3 regions of the Undibacterium sp. Ren11W genome follow, and region 1 is predicted to be linked to each of the others. Evidence: predicted binding sites of a transcription regulator. Region 1 holds the regulator's gene; each other region holds the start of a gene.
The links. Region 1 encodes LexA, which represses DNA repair genes until DNA is damaged. Its sites were predicted from a motif close to ACTGTATNNNNATACAGT; they were not measured.

Region 1 (3,132 bases):
GTCTGGCAAAGGTAGGTGTGCGCAATCCTTTGTTCTTGCTCGATGAAGTCGATAAGATGGGGGCTGATTTCCGTGGCGATCCGTCCTCTGCTTTGCTGGAGGTCTTGGATCCAGAGCAAAATCATACTTTTTCGGATCATTACATTGAGGTTGATTTCGATTTGTCAGATGTGATGTTCGTCGCTACTTCAAACTCATATAACATCCCGGCCGCGCTGCTAGACAGGATGGAAGTGATACGTTTGTCTGGCTACACTGAGGATGAAAAGACCAGTATCGCACAGCGTTATTTGTTGCCGAAACAGATAAAAAATAACGGTCTTAAAGAAGAAGAAATTACCATCGCAGAAACCGCAATACGCGACATTATTCGTTATTACACACGTGAAGCAGGGGTGCGTTCACTTGAGCGCGAAATCTCCAAGATCTGTCGCAAGGTCGTGAAGATGTTGTTGCTTAAGAAGACCGAAAAGAAAGCCACCATCAATTCGAAAAATATCGACAAATACCTTGGTGTGCGTCGTTATGATTTCGGTGTGGCAGTCAAAGACAATCAGGTTGGGCAAGTTGTGGGTTTGGCGTGGACTGAGGTCGGCGGTGATTTATTGACGATAGAAGCCGTAGCAATGCCGGGTAAGGGGGGCGTGATACGCACTGGCACCTTGGGTGATGTGATGAAAGAGTCGATCGAAGCTGCCCGTACAGTGGTGCGTAGTCGCGCTAAGCGCTTGGGGATTAAAGCGGATGTGTTCGAAAAAAGTGACATTCATATTCATGTTCCTGAAGGTGCTACGCCGAAGGATGGACCTTCGGCCGGTATCGCGATGACGACCGCTTTGGTTTCTATCTTCACTGGCATACCTGTAAGAGCTGATGTGGCGATGACTGGTGAGATTACCTTGAGAGGCGAGGTCTTGCCTATTGGTGGGCTGAAAGAGAAATTACTAGCAGCTCATCGCGGCGGGATCAAGACAGTGTTAATACCTGAGGAGAATGCGAAAGATTTGACTGATATCCCGGACAATGTCAAAAATAAACTGGAAATTATCCCAGTGCGTTGGATAGATAAAGTCTTGGAAATTGCCTTGGAACGTCAACCTGTGGCATTGACTGATGAGGACGTGGCGCTCGCCGCTACTGCAAAGCCAGATGCTGCAGTCGAGGCTTCGACAATTAAGCATTAATGCCGTATTGGGTCTGTGCTTGTATTGGCATAGGCATCAATGCCTAATAAAAAACGCCCGATAATTTATCGGGCGTTTTTTATTGACAGACTTACTTCTATTGAATGGATTGCTGTTTTAAAAGCGGCATGTCCGAAGCGCAATCTGCATGCGGGCCGCAGCATGCCTGGCTCGAAAGCCGCATGGATAGGGCGCCTTGGCGCTATGCCTCTTTAAGACCAACTGCGCAGTAGCCCAACGGCCAAGCCTTCCAGTGAAAAATCGGTTTCGGTGTCGCTGACTTTGATAATTGGATAATCTGGATTTTCTGGGATTAACTCTATGCCAGTGCTGGTTTTTTTGTAGCGTTTGACGGTGACGTCATCCCCTAGTCTGGCAACCACGATTTGTCCATTGCGGGCCGTATCTGATTTTTTCACAGCTAATAAATCGCCGTCCAAAATACCCGCGTCACGCATTGACAAGCCACGTACTTTAAGCAGGAAATCCGGTTTTGCGGAAAAAAGAGCTGGATCCACATTGTAGGTGGCCTCTACATGCTCAGTAGCGAGTATTGGTGAGCCAGCGGCAACTCGCCCAACCAATGGCAGGCTCAATTGCATCAGGGCTGGATGTGGCAATGCCATTTGTATTCCAGGCATGTGGCTAGATAGTTCGGATTCTAGGAGTCGTATGCCACGTGAGGTGCCTGCTGCTATTTCGATTACGCCTTTTCGCGCTAGTGCCTGCAGGTGTTCTTCTGCTGCGTTGGTCGAGCGAAATCCAAGTTCTGTTGCGATTTCTGCTCGCGTCGGCGGGAAGCCTGTGTTTTGAATGGCATCCTTGATCAGGTTCAGGATCTGCTCTTGGCGAGCGGTAAGTTTCAGCATGATGGTTCTTTCAATTAGCTGTATGTATATGCAGACTGTATTTTTATACAGTAAAGTCACTTATGCAAGTAAAACCTGTTAAAAACTCAGGAATAAATGATTTAACTGATACAGGCTCTGCTAGGGTGCTAGTTGAATTCTCCTCATTCATAGAACTAATTGTACAAAATTTGAAAATCGGTTACTATTGTCGGCTTTCCTCTTCCCGCACTCGTCTTGACGCCGAGGCGGGCATCTTTTTATTGTCCACAAGGAGAATATATGCGTCATTATGAAATAGTATTTATCGTACACCCGGATCAAAGCGAGCAAGTGCCTGCAATGATCGAACGCTACAAAGCTAGCGTTACTACACGTGGTGGTCAAATCCATCGCGTTGAAGACTGGGGTCGCCGTCAACTTGCCTACATCGTTCAGAAATTGGCTAAAGCTCACTATGTTTGCATGAACATAGAGTGTGATGCTGAAACTTTGCTTGAGTTGGAAACAGCATTCAAATTTAACGATGCCGTTTTGCGTCACCTCACAGTTAAAATGAAAAAAGCTGAAACAGCGCCATCTCCAATGATGAAAGCAGTTCAGAAAGAAGATGCAGCTAAGACGCAACGCGTTGAAGCACCTGCAGCTTAATAGTTTTAACGAAGGACGCGTAATTATTTGTGAATGAGCTTAAAGTCGTTGCTAGCATTGCAGAAAAATCAGCGCTGCGTTATACGCCAGCCGGAATTCCGATAGCAACTGCGGTATTAATGCATCACTCTAAGCAAGAACAGGCGAGCACCCAGCGCCAGGTTGAATTTGAAATCACTGCAGTTGCTGCAGGCGCTATTTCTAAGCGATTCCTGGAAATACAATTGGGTGTCACGATGTTATTCACAGGTTTTTTAGCGCGTAAAAATCGCAACAGCAAAAGTCTCGTTTTTCATATCACTGATTTTCAGGAAAATGAGTTCGAGACACCTTTACTAGATTAGGAGCCTAAAATGGCATTCGGTAAAAAATTTGATAAAAGCAAACTGAAGCAAAAGCGTCAGCAACAAAATCCATTGTTCAAACGCAAGAAGTTCTGCCGTTTTTCA
Region 2 (3,132 bases), on a different contig from region 1:
CCGTACGCCGGAGCGCGAGCCTGTGTTTGAATGGATAGGTCCGATCAGCTCACGCCAGATATTTGTGTATAAGCTACGTGAGCGTAAAGAGATACAAGTTAAGAGTATGTCGGATCTCGCTAAGTACAAAGTCGGGTTAGTACGCGAAATGGCTTCGACCAAGGACTTTATTAAACAAAGCGAGATCGCCGACGACAAAATAGATTTTGCCCCCACCGTAGAATCAAACATGAAGAAGCTGTTCATGAAACGCATAGACGTGATCGTTTCGCAAGACTGGAGCGCGGCGTTTTTGGCCAAATCCCTCAACCGAAAGCCCGATGAGCTAGAAGCGGTACTCTTATTAGACAAGCAGCACAGTTATTATTTTGCCTTAAATAACCAAACCGACCCGGCACTGGTGGCGAAACTGCGTCTGGGCTACGAGGCAGTGCAAAAATCCGGGCAGATGGATAAATTAAAAAACAAATACCTGCACTGAGTCGCCGATCAAGGCGCGCCGTAAAAACTATGGGAAAGATCATATACTCCCCCAAAAATATATAAAATCACTCACTTTGCGCATATGTTTATTGCGCATTTAAAAAATACCCCACCCCAGTATACAAATATACCAACTAAAACGCTGTCGCGCCTTGTGCTCCTATACCAAAGCAGGAAACAAACTCAATTGCATCTCTTCGCGCAAATCCGCCAAGCGGGTGCCCAAACCCAGCAGGCGTACCGGCTGGCTGGCACGCAGATAGCCGGTCTCCAGCAAATCAGCGAATACTTTTTCGTCTAGCGCGCTGCCGCGGCACTCGACCGTGGTTTGGTGAAAATCAGCGAAACGGATTTTGACGTACAGCTTTTGTATGCACTCTTCCGCTTGCGCGCGCCGCATGCGCCCCTGTAAGGAGGTAAACAGGGCGGGTAATTCGGCCTGGCAAGCGGCCAGATCGGCCAGATCTACTGCATAGGTTTCTTCGACACTGACCGACTTGCGCTCAGAACTAGCAATCACCTCGCGCTGATCTATCCCGCGACACAACAGATACAGACTCTTGCCGAGCTTGCCAAACTGGCGTAATAGATCGGGCAAGGACCACGTCAGCAAATCCTGGCAAGTCTGGATACCCAGGCCGTGTAATTTGGCGGCAGTCACTTTACCGACCCCAAACAAACGCGCCACCGGCAGACTGGCTACGAACTCTTCTACCTGACTGGGCAAGATCACAAATTGTCCGTCTGGCTTATTCCAGTCACTGGCAATTTTGGCTAAAAATTTATTCGGCGCTACTCCCGCCGAGGCAGTAATGCCGACTGTTGCGGCAATCCGTGCGCGTATCTCTTGCGCGATCAGGGTGGCACTGCCCTTAAGCTGACTCGCGTCACTGACATCGAGATAAGCCTCATCTAAAGACAAGGGTTCGACCAGGACAGTGTAATCGGCGTAGATAGACAAAATCTGGCGCGACGCAATTCTGTATTTTTCCATGCTAGGCGGCAACACCACCAGATCCGGACAACGCCGTAGTGCCTGCGAGGTGGGCATCGCAGAATGCACGCCAAAGCGGCGCGCCTCATAATTACAAGTGGCCACCACGCCGCGCTGATCGGCGCGACCGCCGACCGCCAGCGGCCGACCGCGCAGGCTGGGATCATCGCGCATCTCGACCGCGGCATAGAAACAGTCGCAATCACAATGGATAATTTTACGAACAGCAGGCTTCACGGCAGCACCAAAAATTGAGTCTGTCTATTTTAAGGCAATCGGATAAAAAACTGTATGCATAATCAGTATTATCCCACGTAAATGGATACGCTTACTAAGCCAAGATAAGCCAAGAATGACAAATTCGTAATTTTGGTTCAGTATCTGGAGATACGCAGTTCATCCGATTTAGCCATCCACTTAGAGCACTCATGAAAAAATTATTCGCTTCCTTACTTATTCTGCTCTGCAGTTACAGTTATGCGACCGTGGCACCGGCGTATCTGGAAACGGCCGATGCCCAGGCCGATCTGAATCATGCCTTGAGTCAGGCGCAAGCCAGCAAGAAAAAAGTCTTGATCGTCTTTGGTGCCAACTGGTGTAAAGACTGCCTGGAGCTAGACAAGTCGTTTAAAGCCGAGAACGCGGCACTGATTGCCTCCCAGTTTGTGCTGGTAAAAATCGATGTGGGGCAATTCGATAAAAATCTGACTATCGCCAATGCTTACGGTAATCCGATTAAAAAGGGCATACCGGCAGCGGTGATACTACGCGCCGACAATACCCTGCTGTATGCCAGCAAGGGCGGAGAATTATCCAATGCTCGTAGAATGGGTGACGCTGGCATCGCCCAATTTTTCCAACAGATACTGAGCCAGCACCCTTAATCGGAGTCGCATCATGTCCGCAGCAGTTGAGCAATCGGCCGTCAGCAACACCGATGCGGCGCTAAGTACCCTCCTGACCGCCATTGGTGAAGCGCTGTGGGACTGGAATCTGTTGACTGGCGAAGTGATATTTTCTAGCCAATACCAACAGGTATTGGGCTATAGCGACAATGAGTTGGGCCATCATCTGGATGAATGGATACACCGTCTGCATCCCGACGATGCCAAACCAGCCATGGCGCATTTGCGCGCGCATATCGACGGCCACGTCAGCGTGTATCAGCACGAGCAGCGCCTACTCTGCAAGAACGGAAATTGGAAATGGGTGCGCGCACGTGGCAGCATCGTTGCGCGCGACAGCCAAGGTCGCCCTAGCCGCATGCTGGGTCTGATTGCCGAAATAAATAGTGAGCATCAGCAACAAGCCAACCTGAATCTAAGTGACACGATGCTGAAGAATTTTTCTCAGCATTTGCCAAACAGTTTCTTTTATCAATTTCAGCGTTTTTCCGATGACCATTTTTGCTTTCCGTATGCCAGCGATGGTGTTATTACGCTGTTTGGGCTCAAGCCTGAGCAAATCAAGGACGATGCCTCGGCGCTGTTCCATCTGATCCATGCGGATGATCTTGAGGCACTGCGTCTGGCTATCAGGATGTCAGCCAGCAGTTTGCAAAACTGGCATCAAGAATGCCGCATCCGAGTCGGCGCAGACGAGCGCTGGATCAGCGGCGACGCCCATCCAGAATCGATGCCTGATGGCAGCGTTTT
Region 3 (3,132 bases), 1.3 Mb from region 1:
AGTCGCGCCAGGGCGTGGCGGCTGGTAATAGGCTCAGTGCGAGTGGGTCGAGCCGGCGACTTAAGCGCATAGGATTGAGGCAATACAGGCCGCGTCGACCATATGCATTAGCGGCATGCGCCAGTAGCCCGGCTGCGGCTGCGTTAGGTGCATAGCTCAGGGTGGCACTGATGCCCAGTAGCGCCATGCTGTTTAGCACGCAGCGCCGCAATTGCCGGACTCCGCCAAACAAGCGCAGGCTGGCACCTATGTTCATGAGCAGACTGGCCGGCCCGGCAGCGGCTACTTGCGGTGAATATTGGAGCAGTGTGGTCGCGACCCGCTGCAAAGATGCCTGCTCTTGCTCGCTATCATATTGCCTGAGCATTGCCTCGGGTAATAGCATCTGCACACTGCCACTGCGCATCCCCAGTTGTACACCTGCCGCGCTGGCGTGCTTTGACAGCGCCACCACGCGATTTTTGTCCAGCACTACCGTGCCAAGGTCAGCTAGCCAGTTCGGCTGGAAAGTTTCTATGCTGAGCTGCGGCAGATGCACTGCCAACCATAGCACTGCCGGCTTGGTCGCGGAGGTTGATGCCGGAATTGATGCAGGCGTTGATACCAGCGTTGATGCTGGCGTTGATATTGAGTGGGTGGTCAACATGGTCATGCTCATAAATGGCGGTGTCAGGGCGGGCGCGGTACATGGAGGACAGACGCGCCACTGGAATAATCAAGGGTGCATGTTGTTGTGCACCGCGTCGCTTGATGATCTCTACTTGTAGGCCAAGTGCGACGCGCTGGAGTTTTAGACGCAAGGGGGCCGGCGATGGGTTCAGCGCTTGCTGCTGCGGACGGATCACGGCAAACAGCGTCGTGCCGCTTTGTGCCGCCAGATGCAGGCGGCGCAGATTCTCGGTTCTGATTTGCGTTTGCCAAAACAGCAGAGCCGCACAACTACCGCTACGTAAGATTTGTTCTGCGCTCCACAGCGCATCTTTATGTGTATTGCAGCGTATCCACAGTACGCGGGAGATATCCAGGCCTAGTTCAGATAAACCCAGGGCTTGCGGTTGATAAGGCGGCTGCAGCAAGATAATGTGACCACGCTGCAAACCTGCCAGGGCCGGTTGCAACAGGCGTAACTCCGCCGTACCCGGATGTTGTATGAGGATTTCGCTCAAAGCGCCATTGGGCCAGCCCGCACCGGGCAGCTCTGCTGCTAAGCCTGAGTAACCGCAAGCCACATAGTCGCCATGGCCACGCGCCAATTGTGAGGCACGCCATAGCGAGGGATGTATGCTTTCCGGGGCGGGGGATGAGGTCGATTTCATGAATTGCCGAATAAAAAAACTACTGTATATAAAATCAGTATAATCGCTTATTCAGACAAATTCAAACTTGTTGTGACTTGTTGTGACTTGTTGTAAAAGGCACGCAGAAAAAGTGGGAAAACCACGAAAAATATAAATACTGATTGCATATACAGTACTTTATGCTAAAGTGATCAACATGTAATCCGATAGAAATTTATGTACTTACAGGTTTTATAGAGTTCATAGAATTCCTTAATCCACCTAGTTTACGAAATGGAGATCATCTCAAATGACTAACCTCGAACAATCTTTTGATGCGCGTTTTAGCCTGCAATTTGCACCTACCTCATTTTTAATGCGCTTGGGTAGCAGAGAAATATTTGTGTGTCTTGATTTCAGACGACGTCAATATCGGGTTAATCCCATTATGGACTGCTCCACCGGAGTACAAGCCGGGCATCTGGAAATTTTAGTCTTGCGTAAGTGGCTGGTGATTTTGTCTAAAGCCAAGTGGTGATACTGGCAGCACTGAAACAGTGTGGAAGCAGCTTGAGCAGTTTTAGTTCGGGCGGATGGCGTACAGAACGGCCTTGAAATTCGATTGCAGCTGAATGACAGCTGAATTACAGCTGCATATCAACTATCTTGAGGCCGTATCGACTAGGCTGATGCTAGCCTAACTTGTCCTGAGTTATTCTGACTTAGCCTGGATGCTGGTCGCGATCGCGCCCGCATAGCCAGTCGGCAAGGCGAGTTCTTGCAACAGGTAGGCCTGTACATCCGCTGTGCTTTGCTCTGACCATTCACTCAAAGCCAGTCCCTGGTATTTTAATTTAGCTTCCAGTTGTGCCCAGTGCCGGGCGAAGCAGGCCGCTTGCTGCGGCAAGGGAGTGGCAGCGATGGCGGCACTCACTTGCGGCCCTAAATAGAGTGCAGCAACTTCTTGCCAGTCTGGCAGATGCGCTATTTTTAGCAGATCTATTCCTAGTCCTGCGCGCTGCTTATCGCTATCTGGCTGACGATCGCTAAAATTATCACGAGATCCATGATTGATTGCCGCGATTGCTGCAATCGATAAGCCGCTTTCATGGCTGATGGAAATGGCAATCTGATGACCAGGAATCGATAATTTCAGGCCCGGTACCTGACCGGCTTGACGCTCTAGTATCAGCTGTTCGACTGGGCAGCCAGAGTACTGGCTCAAGACATTACCTAATGCTAAACGTATCTGTTGTCGGGCAAAATCACGGCTGGCCGAGGCTGGCGTGATTACGCTCAATACCACTAGAGCATGCTCAGCCAGAGCAGCGCACGCCGCTGCGCTTTGCTCTGGCCATGGATACACAGTCAGCGCCGACATGGCTCAGTCGAGCTAGTTAAACGTGTGAAGTGGCAAGCGCAATCGAGGCCGGACAACCGCGCCAGCTCGATTTGGCGGGAATAAATTCGCCCTTCATCACCAGTGTGAGTGCTCCCAGTTTGGCATCGTCACCGACCACCGCACTGTACAGTACCGCGCTGCGCGGTCCCATGTACACGCGTTCACCAATCCTGACATGATCGATTTTCATGACGCGGTCTTCAAATAAATGGGTTTGCGGGCAGGCTAGTGCATTGATTTCGCTATACGCACCGATGCTGACACAATCAAACTCCGTGATGTCGGTCGTGTCTAGATACACGCCTTTGCCGATGTTAGTGCCAAGTAAATTAAACGCCAGCGGCAGCCACGGGGTGCCGCGCAGATAGCGCATGAAGTTCGGTACGGCGATGCCTTCATACAAATTAGTGATAGCTTCCGAGATCCATACAAATCTGGTCCACATAGGCGTGC

Region 2: a site for LexA is predicted at 1,764-1,781, ahead of dinB (DNA polymerase IV). Genes of this name have one in related genera too.
Region 3: a site for LexA is predicted at 1,338-1,355, ahead of imuA (translesion DNA synthesis-associated protein ImuA). Genes of this name have one in related genera too.

The regions. Positions count from the first base shown of each region.
Region 1 is NZ_JBMPPB010000001.1:138,296-141,427, forward strand. It holds gene lon (endopeptidase La) at 1-1,184, shown strand, start outside; gene lexA (transcriptional repressor LexA) at 1,397-2,053, opposite strand; gene rpsF (30S ribosomal protein S6) at 2,315-2,683, shown strand; gene priB (primosomal replication protein N) at 2,713-3,027, shown strand; gene rpsR (30S ribosomal protein S18) at 3,037-3,132, shown strand, end outside.
Region 2 is NZ_JBMPPB010000012.1:29,037-32,168, forward strand. It holds gene ACO0K8_RS20590 (substrate-binding periplasmic protein) at 1-481, shown strand, start outside; gene dinB (DNA polymerase IV) at 644-1,714, opposite strand; gene ACO0K8_RS20600 (thioredoxin family protein) at 1,906-2,361, shown strand; gene ACO0K8_RS20605 (PAS domain-containing sensor histidine kinase) at 2,375-3,132, shown strand, end outside.
Region 3 is NZ_JBMPPB010000001.1:1,459,121-1,462,252, reverse strand. It holds gene ACO0K8_RS06530 (Y-family DNA polymerase) at 1-451, opposite strand, end outside; gene imuA (translesion DNA synthesis-associated protein ImuA) at 486-1,316, opposite strand; gene ACO0K8_RS06520 (hypothetical protein) at 1,588-1,815, shown strand; gene ACO0K8_RS06515 (4'-phosphopantetheinyl transferase family protein) at 1,990-2,658, opposite strand; gene ACO0K8_RS06510 (Pls/PosA family non-ribosomal peptide synthetase) at 2,675-3,132, opposite strand, start outside.